DNA from 2 places in the Bradyrhizobium sp. A5 genome. Region 2 is predicted to be linked to the other one. Evidence: riboswitches for the same ligand, from Rfam matches in the RefSeq annotation. Region 2 holds a riboswitch; the other holds the start of a gene.
The links. A riboswitch is a leader RNA that binds a small molecule or an ion and turns the genes downstream of it on or off. The one in region 2 is predicted to bind S-adenosylmethionine.
Positions count from the first base shown of each region.

Region 1: another riboswitch for S-adenosylmethionine. It lies ahead of WHZ77_RS02080 (O-succinylhomoserine sulfhydrylase); the one in region 2 lies ahead of WHZ77_RS30245 (homoserine O-acetyltransferase).

Region 1 is NZ_CP148990.1:461,095-465,506, reverse strand. It holds gene WHZ77_RS02090 (hypothetical protein) at 1-832, opposite strand, end outside; gene WHZ77_RS02085 (2'-deoxycytidine 5'-triphosphate deaminase) at 1,023-2,081, opposite strand; SAM riboswitch at 2,239-2,318, shown strand; gene WHZ77_RS02080 (O-succinylhomoserine sulfhydrylase) at 2,390-3,586, shown strand; gene WHZ77_RS02075 (SGNH/GDSL hydrolase family protein) at 3,729-4,412, opposite strand, start outside.
Region 2 is NZ_CP148990.1:6,395,242-6,399,653, reverse strand. It holds gene WHZ77_RS30255 (pyridoxal phosphate-dependent aminotransferase) at 1-528, opposite strand, end outside; partial or broken gene WHZ77_RS30250 (chorismate mutase) at 563-1,410, opposite strand; SAM riboswitch at 1,628-1,707, shown strand; gene WHZ77_RS30245 (homoserine O-acetyltransferase) at 1,794-2,996, shown strand; gene metW (methionine biosynthesis protein MetW) at 2,999-3,661, shown strand; gene WHZ77_RS30235 (alpha/beta fold hydrolase) at 3,710-4,412, opposite strand, start outside.

The DNA.
Region 1 (4,412 bases), 1.1 Mb from region 2:
CGGCGAACAGCGCGTTGAGGAATGACGCAAACTCCACGGCGCCACCACGCTTCATCGCGAGCGCCGCGGCGACCTCGTCGAAATATTGCATGCCGATCAGCTTGCCGGTGAGATGCAGGAGATAGCCTGCGTCTTCCGGACCGAACAATTGCACCATCACGGGCGCGGCGGTGCGGACATATTCCATGGCGTAGTTGCGATAGGCTTTTTCGAGCCGCGGCTTTGGCCAGCTCGCAACGGGCAGCGCCGGCGCGGTCTTGGCGTCGAACAGCGGCGCTTCGAGATGGCGCGCGAACACCAGGCGCTGGTCGAGTTCGAGCGGGTGGTCGTACTGGTGATAGTAGCCTTCGAGCCCGTCCTGGCCGTCGACGCTCTGCTTGGTGCAGACGAAGCCCAGCCTGAGATCGCCAAGCGCAACGCCGTTGTTGGCGTGCCAGCCGCGCAGCATCGCGCGGCTCACCTCGCCCGGCACGCCGCAGATCGCGGTGCCCTTCCAGATCCAGCGCGGCGGCGGATAGCGGATCCACGCCTTGGTATCGCTCTCATACATGTATTCGACATGCACACCGCCGATCCAGTTGGAGAGATAGTGATACTGCGCGGCAGCCACCGCCGGTGGCAGATGGTCGAGCCCGAGCTTCTTCAGCCCCGGCAGGAAGCGCTCCTGCTGCTGGCGGCGGAAGACGCGGAAGACGAATTCCGCAGCGTGGGCCGTGCCGCGCCGGGTGACGACGGTGAGGATGAGGCCGGTGAAGTAAGCATGGTAGAGATCGGCCACCGCGCGCCAGCGTTTCCATTGGGCTTCCTGCGCGGTGTCTGCTGCGGCGGTCATGTTTGCTCCCGGCTTGTTGTTTTGCGGGAGTGTGTCATTGCGGATGGAGTGACGCAACCAACTACATTCGCTGTCATCGCGCGCGGGCGGCGATCCAGTATTCCAGAGACGGTTGTGATTGAATCGAGAGGCCGCGGCATACTGGATTCCCCGCCTTCGCGGGGAATGACAGCAGAAATTAGGGCTAGCACTACACCCGGAAGTGCTTGCTCAGCTTCAACCCCTGCGCCTGGTAGTTGGAGCCGATGCGCTGGCCGTACATCGCGTCGGGGCGTGCCAGCATCTTCTCGTAGACGAGGCGGCCGACGATCTGGCCGTGCTCGAGGATGAAAGGCACTTCGCGCGAGCGCACTTCGAGCACCGCGCGCGATCCCTGCCCGCCGGCGCCGGCATAGCCGAAGCCGGGATCGAAGAATCCGGCATAGTGCACGCGGAATTCGCCGACCAGCGGATCGAACGGCACCATCTCCGCAGCGTAGTCGGGCGGCACCTGCACCGCTTCTTTGGAGGCGAGGATGTAGAACTCGCCGGGATCGAGGATGAGGCTGCCGTCGGGGCGGGCCGAGATCGGCTCCCAGAACTCCCCGACCGCATAGCCGGAGCGGCGGTCGACATCGACAACGCCGGTGTGGCGCTTGGCACGGTAGCCGACAAAGCCGCTTCCCTTCTCGCCGGCGAGATCGACGGAGACGGCGACACCGCCGGACAGATCCGCATCGTCGATGTCGACGAGACGCTCGGCGGCATGCAAGGTTTCGAGCGCGTCGGCATTGAGGATGGCGTCACCGGCGCGGAAACGAACCTGCGACAGGCGCGAGCCCTCGCGCACCAGCACCGGAAACGTCTTCGGGCTGATCTCGGCATAGAGCGGACCGTGATAGCCGGCGCCGATCATGTCGAAGCGGCGGGTACCGTCGGCGATCACGCGGGTGAAGACGTCGAGCCGGCCGGTGGAGCTCTTCGGGTTCGCGGCCGCGACGATCTCCGGCGGCAGAGCGAGGCTTTCGAGCAGCGGCACGATATAGACGCAGTTGGTCTCCAGCACCGCGCCGTCGGCGAGGCTGAACTCGTGCAGCTTCAGTTCGTCGATGCGCTCGGCGACGGTGGCGCCGGGGCCGGGCAGGAAGCTGGCGCGGACACGATAAGCGATGTCGCCGAGGCGAAGGTCGAGGCTCGCCGGCTGGATCTGGCTTTCGACGAAGTCGTAAGCGGGCAGGATGAGGCCCGCTTCCGCCATCGCCGCGATCATGCGGTCGGGCAGGATACCATTGGCGTCGGCGGCGACCGTGAACGTCAAACCGGGGTCCTCGTCAGGGGGTAAATGTATCCGGACATGCGGAAAATACAGCTTTTTACGGCTATCCGATGCACGCCTTGACGAAAAGGGCATTGCGGAATATGAGCATGACTTATCCCGTGGTGATTTGAGCCGGCCGGCTTGCAGCCACGTTAAATAAGTCGCTAAACAGGCCGGGGACCTCTGTGATCCCGGCCCGTGGAAGTTATCCAGGCCGGTTTTTTTGTGACCATTTTCGATGGTCACGCAGAGGAGATCCTATGTCGAAGTCCCCGGCGTCCACCACGCAATATCGTCCCGAAACCCGTCTGGTCCATTCCGGCACCCTGCGCTCGCAATATGGCGAGACGTCGGAGTCGCTGTTCCTGACCCAGGGCTATGTCTACGACACCGCCGAGCAATGCGAAGCGCGGTTCAAGGGCGAGGACCCCGGCTTCATTTATTCGCGCTACTCCAACCCCACCATCTCGATGTTCGAGCGCCGCATGATCGAGCTCGAAGGCGCTGAAGCGGCGCGCTCGGCGGCGACCGGCATGGCCGCTGTGACGACCGCGATCCTCGCGCCGCTGAAGGCCGGCGATCACGTCGTCGCCTCGCGCGCGCTGTTCGGCTCGTGCCTCTACGTCATCCAGGACCTGTTGCCGCGCTACGGCATCGAGACCACGCTGGTCGACGGCTCCGACCTCGACCAATGGCAGCGTGCGCTGAAGCCGAACACCAAGACGTTCTTCCTGGAGAGCCCGACCAATCCGACGCTCGACGTGCTCGACATTCCCGGCATCGCCGAGATCGCGCATAGTGGGGGAGCGCGGCTCGTCGTCGACAACGTGTTCGCGACCCCGATCTGGCAGAGCCCGCTCGCGCTCGGCGCCGATGTCGTGGTCTATTCCGCAACCAAGCACATCGACGGCCAGGGCCGGTGTCTGGGCGGCATCATCCTGTCGTCGGAAGCGTTCGTTGCCGAGCACCTCCACAATTTCATGCGCCAGACCGGCCCGTCGATCTCGCCGTTCAACGCCTGGATCCTGCTCAAGGGCCTGGAGACGCTGGCCGTGCGCGTGCGCGCGCAGACCGAGTCGGCGGCGCGCATCGCGGACGTGCTGGCGAGCCATCCCAAGATTTCGCGGCTGGTCTATCCCGGCCGCGCCGATCATCCGCAGGCAGCGCTCGTGAAGAAGCAGATGCGCGGCGGCTCGACGCTGGTCGGCTTCGAGGTGAAGGGCGGCAAGGCAGGCGCCTTCCGCGTGCTCAACGCGCTCAAGCTTGCGAGGATCTCGAACAATCTCGGCGACGCCAAGAGTCTCGTCACGCATCCGGCGACCACGACGCATCAGCGCCTGAAGCCGGAAGACCGCGCCGCGCTCGGCATCAGCGAGGGATTCATCCGCTTCTCCGCGGGGCTCGAGCATGCGGATGATCTGATCGAGGATCTGACGGCGGCGCTGGAGAAGGCGTAAGGGGGACGGTGGTCTCGTAGGGTGGGCAAAACGAAGCGTGCCCACCATTCGCGATCTCGGTGCCGATAAATGGTGGGCACGGCGCTTTGCGCCTTTGCCCACCCTACGGCACTGCAGGGCTAACCCACCCCAAGCACCCGAACTACATCGGCCGATACGCGCGCACGTCTCCAGGCACGTTCACCCCGAGCTTGATCTGGCCGACCGAGCGGATGATGTCGTCGCCGAGGAGTTGGGCGAAGCAGGCGTAGCCCCAATCGTTCATGTGCAGTCCGTCGGCGATGACGAAGCTCTCGACCGGGATCGATTGGTTCTCGTGCCAGTCGCGCATCACCTCGAAGCGCGGGAAGATGCCGACGTGACGGAGCTCGGCGACCTTGCCGAGCAGCTTCACCATCTTGCCGGCGCTCTCCTTGCGCTGGTTGACGGCCGGCGAATATTGCGGATCGACCAGCACGATGTCTGCATCGCCTGCGGCCTGAATGCTGGCGATGCCGTTCTCGACGAGCTTGGCGGTATCGCCGGGATCAAGGTTGCGCAGCACGGCGTTGGTACCGACTTGCCAGATCACCAGATCGGGATGCACGTCGATCACCTCGGTCTGGAGACGCTTCATCATCTCGGGCGCATCCTCGCCGCCAACGCCGGCATTGACGACGGTGATGTCGGCGGTCGGATACTGCCGGCGCAGCTGTGCGGCGAGACGATTCGGATAATTGAAATCGGGCGAGCTTGCGCCATAACCGGCGGTCGACGACGAGCCGAACGCGACGATCACGACAGGCTTGCCGGCGATGAGCTTGTTCGCGACATGCGGCAGCGAGCC
Region 2 (4,412 bases):
GCGCAGGCGCTTGACCTCGTCGAACGGAATATAGGTCCCGGTCGGATTGTTCGGGTTGGCGAGCCAGACCAGCTTTGTCTTCGGCGTCACCGCCTTGAGGATGGCGTCGACGTCGGTGGTGAGGTTCTTCTCGGCTGCGACCACGTTCTTCGCACCGACCGCCATGGTTGCGATCGGATAGACCAGGAAGCCGTGCGTGGTGGAGATCGCCTCGTCGCCATGGCTGAGATAGGTGTGGGCGAGCAGGTTGAGGATCTCGTCCGAGCCGGCGCCGCAGATGATGCGGTTGGGATCGAGGCCGAAGCTGCGGCCGATGGCTTCACGCAGCACGCGCGAGGTGCCTTCCGGATAATCCTCCAGATGATCCGCTACGCTCTTGAAGGCCTCGATCGCCTTCGGCGAGGGCCCGAACGGCGTCTCGTTGGCCGAGAGCTTGAACACCTTGCGGCCCGGCTCGGCGACCGGGCTCTTGCCGGGCGTGTAGGGCGCAATATCGAGAATGCCGGGATTCGGCACGGGGCGTGACATCTTCAACTCCGGATAGGCTAAGGCGGTTCGCGATTTACGATTTCGGCCCGGTCGGGGGCACCGTATAGCGCGTTGCGTGGCTGCCGACGAGGGCCGTGGACCGCACCGAGGCCCCCGCTTCGATCAGGGCAGCCTTGATTTTGTCGATGCTGGTCGCGCTCGTGACCGAGACCAGCAGCGCCGCGCCGTCGAAGGCGGTATCGGGCACGCCACGATCTCGGCGAGCGGTGACAGCGCGCGCGCAACGTCGGCGTTCCACCCGGACACGCGCACGCTGAAGGTCTCGACCTCCGTCACCAGGGCGCTGTCGGCGACGCGCGAGATGGCGAACACCGGCAGCGCTGCCGGATGGTCGGCGCGCTCGACGAAGGGCAGCCGCGCGATGATCTTTGGCGCACCCGCTGCTTCCAGCTCCAGCCACCACGGCGTGCGGCTCGAGGTCGCCGAGACCAGCGCCAGATCGCCCTTGGATTTCGCCACCGCCTCGACCGCCGCCTGCGCACTGAAATGCGCGACGTAGGGCACCGTGAAGCCGAAATGGAAACGCGCGGAATCGCGCATGGCGGGCTCGCTCACCGAGATGTCGGCATGCACGGAGAACGGCGCCTGGACATAGGTGAAGGTCGAGATGATGACGCGCCAGATGCTCTCGACCGTGTCGAGCGGCAGGATGCCGCGATGACGCTGCACGAGGTCGCGCATCATCGCGGCCTCGCGTGCCGGGCGGAATGCCGAGCCGACCTCCTGGGTCTGCTTCACCTGAATCAGGCGGTCGATGATGTCGCCGCGCTGCATCAGCAGGCGGTGCATGCCCTCGTCGATCGCGTCGATCTCCTTGCGCAATTCCTGGAGCGATGGTGGCGCGGGCGGACGTTGGGACATATCTGGCAAGGGAGTGTTGAGAGGCGTTCCAATGCGGGCCGGCCAAGTTGACTGATATGGTCGGGCCCGCTGCTGTCGAGGTCCTGATTAGGCAGTCGGAGCCGCGAAAGCAAAGAGAAATGCAAAAGGAAATTGGCCCTGCTCCGCGGCCCGGTGAAGGGCTATTTTGGTTAATCCGGACCGCGACTTGACGAAAACCGCCCAAGACAGTAGTTTTTGCTTGTTCCGTGGTCATTTGAGCCGGCCGGCTTGCAGCCACGTTAAAAAACTCGCTAAACAGGCCGGGGACGCTTCCGATCCCGGCCGAACCTATCGTTCAGGCCGGGTTTTTCATGGCCTGAATCCAGCGCCGGCTTGGCAGCCGGTCGCAAACGAGGTCGATGATGGTTGGCGTCAAGTCGATTCCGAGTCCCGCGATCAGTGCCGACGACCGGTCGCATGAGGTGGATCATCCGAGTTCGCAGCTTGCGCAGTTCGGCGGGGACCAGCCGCTGCGGCTCGATTGCGGCGTCGATCTCACCCCGTTCCAGATCGCCTACCAGACCTACGGCGAGCTCAACGCCGATCGCTCCAACGCGGTTCTGATCTGCCATGCGCTGACCGGCGACCAGCATGTCGCCAATTTGCATCCCGTCACCGGCAAGCCAGGCTGGTGGGAGACCCTGGTCGGCCCCGGCCGGCCGCTCGATCCCAGCCGCTACTTCATCATCTGCTCCAACGTGATCGGCGGCTGCATGGGCTCGACCGGGCCGGCCTCGATCAATCCCGCCACCGGCAAGGTGTGGGGGCTGGATTTCCCCGTCATCACCATTCCCGACATGGTGCGCGCGCAGGCGATGCTGATCGACCGGCTCGGCATCGATACGCTGTTCGCCGTCGTGGGCGGCTCGATGGGCGGGATGCAGGTGCTGCAATGGACCGCGGCCTATCCCAGGCGCGTGTATTCCGCGCTGGCGATCGCCTGCGCGACGCGGCACTCGGCGCAGAACATTGCCTTCCACGAACTCGGCCGCCAGGCCGTGATGGCCGATCCCGACTGGCACAATGGCGGCTACGCCGATCACGGCATCCATCCGCATCGCGGGCTTGCGGTGGCGCGCATGGCCGCGCACATCACCTATCTCTCGGACGCGGCGCTGCATCGCAAGTTCGGCCGCCGCATGCAGGACCGCGAGCTGCCGACCTTCTCGTTCGATGCCGACTTCCAGGTCGAAAGCTATCTACGCTACCAGGGCTCGTCCTTCGTCGAGCGGTTCGATGCCAATTCCTATCTCTATCTGACGCGCGCGATGGACTATTTCGATATCGCCGGCGATCACGGCGGCGTGCTGGCGAAAGCGTTTGCCGGCATCCAGACGCGCTTCTGCGTCGTCTCCTTCACCAGCGACTGGCTGTTCCCGACCTCGGAATCGCGCGCGCTGGTGCATGCGCTGAATGCGTCGAGCGCGCGGGTGTCGTTCGCCGAGATCGAAACCGATCGCGGCCATGACGCCTTCCTGCTCGACGTGCCCGAATTCCTCGACATTTCCCGCGCCTTCCTGCAATCGGCCGGCAAGGCGCGCGGGCTCACCGGCAAGGAGGGCTAGCGATGTCCGTACAGGAAGTGCTGCCCCTGGACGGCCTCACCACGGAGCGGCGCGGCCAGTTTCGCGCCGATCATCTGCTGGTTGCCGGAATGGTCAAGCCGGGCTCGAAAGTACTCGATGTCGGCTGCGGCGAGGGCGACCTGCTCCAGCTGCTGGAGACCCGCGGCATCGACGGCCGCGGCATCGAATTGTCGCGCGAGGGCGTCAACCGCTGCGTCGCCAAGGGGCTCGCGGTGGTGCAGGGCGATGCCGACACCGACCTCGTCAACTATCCCGACGACGCCTTCGACTACGTGATCCTGTCGCAGACGCTGCAGGCGACACGGCAGCCCAAGGTGGTGCTGGAAAATCTACTGCGCATCGGTCGCCGCGCCATCGTCTCGTTCCCGAATTTCGGTTTCTGGCGGATGCGGCTCCAGCTCCTGGTGGGCGGCCACATGCCGCGCACCGAGAATCTGCCGGCAAGCTGGTACGACACCGCCAACATCCATTTCTGTACCATCAAGGATTTCGTCGAGCTCTGCGATGCGATCGGTGTCAAGATGGAGCGCGCCGAGGCGCTCGATCTCTACGGCCGCCCGCTGCGGCTGCGGATGCCGTGGTGGGTGTGGAACCTGTTCGGCGAGCAGGGCGTGTTCCTGCTGACGCGCGGGCAAGGGAAGTAGCTCGTCTGTCATTCCGGGGCGCACGAAGCGCATCCCGGAATGACGGGCTTAACCGACCGCCAGCGACCTCGGATCGCGCACCGGCCAGCGCCCGGCTTCCACCAGCGTCACGAACCGCTCCACGCTCTCGTTGAACAACGCGGGCTCTTCCAGGTTGAGCACGTGGCCCGACTTCGGAAACATCGCGAGCCCCGCCGCGGGCAGGTGCTTCTTCAGGAACAGGCTCGGCCCGACGCACGGATCGTCCTCGTCACCGCAGATGATCAGAGCGGGCGTGAACGCCTTCTTGATTGCGTCGGTCATCGCAAAGATCGACGGACGGCCGCCCTGGAAGCCGCGCATCGTGTTCGCCGAACCCTTCGCGTCATGTCGCGCCAGCGCGGCGTAGAAATCAGCGTGGCCGCGTGGGTCCTTGACCAGGAAGGGAATCCGGCTCGGCGCCTCCCGCGTGACTTTTGCCACTTCCGCCGAGCCTGATGTCTCGAACTGCTCGGCATTGGCGCGGCACTGCCTGCGCCAGGCGTCGAGGTTTTCGATCTCCGAGCCGGAGCCGACGCCAGCCAGCGTCATCGACAGCGCGCGCTGCGGTGCGTTCAGTCCGATCTGGAGCGACGAATAGGCGCCCATCGAGAGGCCAACGAGATGCGCGCGTTCGATCTCGAGGTGATCGAGCACGGCGAGCGCGTCGGTGTAGAAATGCTGATAGCTGTAGACTTCACCATCAGGCACATCCGACGGCGTGTAACCGCGC